One region of the Mesorhizobium sp. 113-3-9 genome, then DNA from elsewhere that is predicted to be linked to it. Evidence: predicted binding sites of a transcription regulator. Region 1 holds the regulator's gene; the other holds the start of a gene.
What was found. The regulator PhoB, encoded in region 1, activates phosphate uptake and scavenging genes when phosphate is short. The targets are predictions, from matches to a motif close to TGTCATNNANCTGTCAT.

Region 1 (3,202 bases):
GCATGGGCCTGGTGCTGAAGGGCGAGCTGTTCACCGGCACCCATTCGTCGGGCGGCGAGTTCGGCCACATGATCCATCGGCCAGGCGGCGCGCTCTGCCGCTGCGGGCGGCGCGGCTGCGTCGAGGCCTATGCCGGCAACTACGCCATCTGGCGCAATGCCAGGCAGCTTGGCGAGGACACCGAACCGGTCGCCGACGTCAGCGACGCGCAGATGCGGGCATTGGCGACGACGGCACGGGAACGGGCCGGGCCCGAGCGCGAAGCCTATCGCAAGGCCGGCGAAGCACTGGGTTATGGCCTCGGCAGCCTGTTCGCGCTGATCGATCCCGCCCCCGTGGCCATGGTCGGCGTCAGCGCCGCCGCCTTCGACCTGATCGAGCCGGCATTGCGCGAGGCGATCGCCCAGACCGCCGGCGGCCAGCACTCGAAATCGATTTCGTTCGACACCGAACCGAACGAGTTGCCCCTGATCCGCGAGGGCTGCGCCATGCGCGCACTGACCTTCGTCGATCAGGAGATCTTCGCGCCGGGCGTGCAGGCAAGAGGCAGTGCCGGGAAGAGCGTTGCCTGAGCTGGCATTCGTCGTTGATGCCGTAGACCCTCGCTTACTTGGAGATTGGCCGTCGTCATCCGTGGGCGGAGCAGGAGCGAAGCTCCGTCGCGGAGACCCTGGGATCCATTCCGTGACCTATGCCACGCAGTGCAGCGGAGCAGGATTTGCGCCGTGGCAACGCTTTGAGGTCGCGGCATGGATCCTTGGGCTGCAGAGCAGCTCCAGGGGTCCGCGCCGCGTCGCTGCGCTCCTTTGCTCGCCCAAGGATACGAAGCCATGAGCGTCTCAGCCAATTGTCAATGCGTGTGACCCGGGAGTGGACACATTCAACCGATCAACGCTTCCGCCTCAAGGCTCTAATCTTCCCTGATCGCGTAGCCTGCCCCACGGATGGTGCGGATGACGTCGGGCATGCGGCCATTGTTGACCGCCTTGCGCAGGCGGCCGACATGCACGTCCACGGTGCGCTCGTCGATATAGATCGTCTCACCCCAGACATTGTCGAGCAGTTGGCTGCGCGAGAAGACGCGGCCGGGATGGCGCATCATGAATTCCAGAAGGCGGAATTCGGTCGGCCCGAGCCGGATCTCGCTCTTCTTGCGGTAGACCCGGTGCGATTCACGGTCGAGCACGATGTCGCCGACCTTGAGCACGCTGGACAGCACTTCCGGCTTGGCGCGGCGCAGCAGCGCCTTGACGCGGGCCATGAATTCCGGCGTCGAGAACGGCTTGACCAGATAGTCGTCGGCACCGGTCGAAAGGCCGCGCACGCGGTCGCTTTCTTCACCCCGCGCGGTAAGCATGATGATCGGCAGCCGTTCGGTCTCGGGCCGCATTCTTAGCCGGCGACAGAGTTCGATGCCGGACACCGCCGGTACCATCCAGTCGAGCACCAGGAGATCGGGCACGTTCTCCTGCAGCCGGATTTCGGCTTCATCGCCGCGGGTTACCACCTCGACCTGATAACCTTCCGATTCCAGATTGTAGCGGAGGAGCACGCCGAGCGGCTCCTCGTCCTCCACCACCATGATGCGTGGTGCGATCATTGACTGGTCACCTCTAAAGCAATCCCAGGAAAAAATATGTAGCGGTTTTCCATCCTGAATTGCGTGAAACAAAGAGATAGAGCGGTTCGGCGTTTCCGCGAAACGCTGAACCGCTCCAACGCTCAAGCCGCCGGCGCCGACATCGCCGTCTCGTCCTGTTTGGGGCGGTTGGCGGGCAGTTGCGTGCCGGTCAGGACATAGTACGCGTTCTCGGCGATGTTGGTCACATGGTCGCCGATGCGTTCGAGATTCTTGGCGCAGAACAACAGATGCGTGCAAGCGGTGATGTTGCGCGGATCCTCCATCATGTAGGTCAGCAGTTCGCGGAACACCGAGGTGTACTTGACGTCGATGCGTTCGTCGTCGGCGCGCAGCTTCGCAAGCGCGGCGGCGTCGCGCGCCGCATACTCCTCGATCACGCCCTGCACCTGGATCAGCACCAGCTGCGCCATGGCGTCGATGGAATGCGACAGGTCGCGCGGCGTTGCGTTGAGACCGACGGTGCCGACGCGCTTGGCGATGTTCTTGGCAAGGTCGCCAATGCGTTCGAGGTCGCCGGCCATGCGGATCGACCCGACGACATGGCGCAGATCGTCGGCCATCGGCTGGCGCTTGGCGATCAGCGTGATGGCGCGATCGTCGAGTTCGCGCTGGCGCGCATCCATGATGGCGTCGTCGGAGACTACGCGCTGTGCCAGCGCGTTGTCGGAATTCAGCAGCGCCTTGGTGGCGCCGCCGACCATCGAACCGGCGAGATCGCCCATGTCGCTGATCAGCCTGCTGATCTGTCCGAGATCCTCGTCGAAGGCTGCGACTGTATGTTCGGCCATGATCCTGGTCCTCGTATGCGTGCGATCAGCCGAAGCGGCCGGTGATGTAGTCTTGCGTGCGCTTCTCGCGAGGCGACGTGAAGATCTTCTCGGTGCGGTCGAATTCGACCAGTTCGCCAAGATACATGAAGGCGGTCTGCTTCGAGACGCGCGCCGCCTGCTGCATGTTGTGGGTGACGATGACGATCGTGTAGTCGGCCTGCAGCTCGTCGATCAGTTCCTCGATCTTGGCGGTCGACAGCGGATCAAGCGCGGAGGCCGGCTCGTCGAGCAGGATGACCTCCGGCTTCACCGCCACCGTGCGGGCGATGCACAGCCGCTGCTGCTGGCCGCCCGACAGGCTGAGGCCGCTGGCATTGAGCTTGTCCTTGACCTCGGTCCACAAAGCGGCGCGCTTCAGCGCCTGCTCGACACGACCGTCCATCTCGGCCTTGCTGATCTTCTCATAGAGCCTGACGCCGAAGGCGATGTTCTCGTAGATCGACATCGGGAACGGCGTCGGCTTCTGGAACACCATGCCGATTTTGGTGCGCAAAAGGTTGAGGTCCTGCGAGCGGTCGAGAACGTTCTGGCCGTCGAGCAGCACCTGGCCCTCCGCGGTCTGCTTGGGGTAGAGCTCGTAGATGCGGTTGAAGACGCGCAGCAGCGTCGACTTTCCGCAACCGGAAGGGCCGATGAAGGCGGTGACGCTGCGCTCGGGCAGCGACAGCGTGATATCCTTCAGCGCCTTCGATTGGCCGTAGTAGAAGTTGAGGTTCTTGACCTCGATCTT
Region 2 (3,202 bases), 1.1 Mb from region 1:
CGCCTCGTCGACATGGCTCGACGTGGCGTCGTCATGGCTGGCGAGCACGATGCCGCGCTCTTGGCAGGCAGCCGCGATCACCGCGCGGTTCGGCGCAGAATAGCGCGCCGATTCCGCCATCCGCTTCTCGCAGAACAATTTGAAGTCGCGGTCGGTCAGCTTCAGCTTGCGCTGGTAGTAATAGGCATAGGTTTCGAGATTGACGAACTGACGCTGGCCGGGCGCATGGTCCATCAGCGAGGCCAACTTGACCCGGTCGTCCTGATCGAAATTGGCGAAGGCCTGCAGGCAATCCGGCGCCGAAACCTCGCAACGCAGATGCAGGAAATGATCGGCGCGCAGACGATCCTGCGCGACGCTGTCCTCGATTGCATCGGCCAGCTTGCGGATATCGGCCAAGGTGAGATCGGCGTCCTCGTCCATGCCGACGCGCAAGGCGTCGAGCACGGTGGTGATGCCGGCCGTCGCCACCTGGGCGTCATGGGCAAGCACCGCGGCGATCGGGTTCCAGCGTACCTTCGGCCGTGGTGCGTAATGGCCCTCGAGATGGTCGGTGTGCAGTTCGACCAGCCCCGGAATGACATAGTCGCCGCTCATGTCCTCGCCGGTGCGGGCAGCACCGGCATCGATGCCGGCGATCAAGCCGTCGCGCAGCACCAGCGACCCTTCGACGATCTCGTCGGCAAGCACGATGCGGGCGTTGGAAAGAACGGTTTCGGCGGTCATTTCGGGCAGTCCTTGATCATCTGGGGCAGGGCTTGTTCAGGCGATTTTTCTGGCCGGTCGGCGTCCCAGCACGTGCTGGGAAAGCACCATGAACGGCGCCCCGGGTTCGGTCTCGACAAACAGCGTCAGCGCGTCCACCAGCACAGGTTGTTGCAGCACTTCGGCGAACAGGCTGTCGATTGCTAGGCGAAGACGAGGGCTTTCCTGTGGCCCGACCCGACCCGACAGCGTCATGTGGAAGCGAAAGGTCTCGAAGACATAGGGGTAGCCCCACTGGCAGAGATTGCGGAACTCGGCCGGCTTCAGCGAATCGGGGCTGCGCCGCTCGATCTCGGCCTCGGTCAGTGGCGCGCGAAAGCGGTCGAAGTCGCGCACGACCTCGTCGGCGAAACGGTTGAGCGAAGGCAACGGGCCCTCGGGCACCAGCGCGAAGAAGCTGTCGATCTGACTGACGACGAGCCGCGGTATCGTCACCACCGGCGTCGCTTCGGCGAAATGGTCGAGCCCCGCGCGCAGCGAGGTCTCGCTCTCGTTGGCCGCAAGCCGGAAGGGGGCTTTCAGTGTCGCGTGGAAGCCATAGCGGCGGGCCGAAGCGGTGTGGAAGGCAACTTCCGCCGCCGCCAGGTCGGCCACGGCCTCGACCGGCCTTGTCGCCGCGCCGAACGGGTCGCGGCCCAGCCAATTCGCGGCGATCCGCGCCAGCGGTTCGTCCTGCCGGGGGGTGAAATAGATGGCATAACGCATGGGAAGTCCTCGTCAGATCCGTTGCCATAGGTGATTTCCATGACGGATTGACGAAGCTTTGAAGGGTTTTCGAAGGCAAATCGAGCCAGGCGGTCCTTAGCCGACGATTTTTTCAAGCTGGACCAATAACTTCAGCCGGCGCCGCCGGAATGATCAGGCCTTCATCAACCATTCGTGCTCGGGGGCATTGTGGAATTTCCACGTCCGCTTCGGCCCGGCCATGACGTTGAGATAGTAGAGATCATAGCCATGGCAGGCGGCGCAGGGGTGATAACCCTCGGGCACCAGCACGACATCGCCATCCTCGATCGCCATGGCTTCGTCCAGCGCGCGATGGCCGTTCTTGTCGGCGTCGGTGTAGACGCGCTGGAAGGCAAAGCCCTGCGGCGGGTTGAGACGGTGATAGTAGGTTTCCTCGAGATAGGATTCATCAGGCAGATTGTCCTGGTCATGCTTGTGCGGCGGGTAGCTCGACGTGTGGCCGCCGGGCGTGATGACCTCGACCACCAGCAGCGAGTCCGCCGGCTTGCCTTCCGGCAGGATGTTGGTGACGTAACGGGTGTTGGTGCCCTTGCCGCGCACCTCCTGGCCGAGATCGTCGGGTCCGATCACCCGAACCGGCAGGCCGCCGCCAAGACCGGGCGCCGAGCACACCGCCAGTTCCAGCTCGGTATCGGCCGTTACCGACCAGTCCGATCCCTCGGGGATATAGACCGACCATGGCTTGCCTTCGAAGGGCGACATGCGTTCCCCGAGCAGGCCAAGATCCTTGCCGCCGGCTTTCGCGGTGCCCTTGCCAGTGACGAACACCAGGCAGATCTCACGATCGTCCGTCTTTCCCGAGGCGCTTTCGCCAGGCCGCAGCCGATGCAGGTCGAAACCGACATAGGTCCAGCCGGCGCTTTTCGGCGTGACGTGGGCAACGCGGCCATGGCTCTTGTCGGCCTTCACGAGCAGCTTCGACATTTTTGTCTCTCCTATTTCACTGGCTTGAGGGGCTCCGTGAAGCCAAGCCGTCTGTTTGAAAGGGCCATCGCAAATCTTTGGTCGGCGCGCTTCCATCTTCGTCATCCTAGGGTCTGCGCTGCGTCGCTGCGCTCCTTGCTCCGTCCTAGGATGACGAAGGTGGAAGCGCCGTAAGCTAATCGCCAACGCACGCGATCAGTTACTCCTTCGGTTCGGCCTCGGCCGTCGCCTTGCTCTCATCAACCGGCTTGTACAGATAAAAAAACTGCCAGACGCCATAGCCGGCGAAGCCGAGCGCAATGACGCCCCAGAACGGCGTGCCGGTGGCGAACTCGATGATCGACCAGATGACGCAGACCGCGACGACGGCGACACGCCGCCACAAGGGCCGGAAGAACGGGTGCTCGGAATCTTTCATCGGGCCAATCTACAGCAACCTGCCCCGCCGTGAACCCATCGCGTCAGGCATTCGGAAAACCCTGGGTCTCCACCGTGTAGCCGGCGGCCGTCATCACCCGCATCAGCTCCTTGTGGCCGACCTGCGCCATCTTGAGCGGCGGGTTCTTCTTCGGGTCCTGCTCGGCCTCGACCACGAACCAGCCCTCATAGCCATGGTCGGCGAAGCGCTGCACGATGGCGCCGAAATCGAGCGAGCCATCGCCCGGCGCGGTGAAGGCGCCGAGCGCTACGGCGTCGAGGAAGGACTGTTTCGTGCGGTCGAGCCTGTCGATCACGTCCATGCGCACATCCTTCACATGGACATGGC

Region 2: MesoLj_RS02540 (DUF1045 domain-containing protein) is a predicted target of PhoB. The motif match lies at 1,510-1,526, and genes of this name have one in related genera.

What each region holds. Positions count from the first base shown of each region.
Region 1 covers NZ_AP023246.1:1,641,852-1,645,053, reverse strand. The annotation lists gene MesoLj_RS07980 (ROK family transcriptional regulator) at 1-572, shown strand, start outside; gene phoB (phosphate regulon transcriptional regulator PhoB) at 911-1,600, opposite strand; gene phoU (phosphate signaling complex protein PhoU) at 1,723-2,430, opposite strand; gene pstB (phosphate ABC transporter ATP-binding protein PstB) at 2,456-3,202, opposite strand, start outside.
Region 2 covers NZ_AP023246.1:551,779-554,980, reverse strand. The annotation lists gene MesoLj_RS02545 (alpha-D-ribose 1-methylphosphonate 5-triphosphate diphosphatase) at 1-726, opposite strand, end outside; gene MesoLj_RS02540 (DUF1045 domain-containing protein) at 763-1,470, opposite strand; gene iolB (5-deoxy-glucuronate isomerase) at 1,624-2,436, opposite strand; gene MesoLj_RS02530 (DUF3329 domain-containing protein) at 2,636-2,854, opposite strand; gene iolE (myo-inosose-2 dehydratase) at 2,898-3,202, opposite strand, start outside.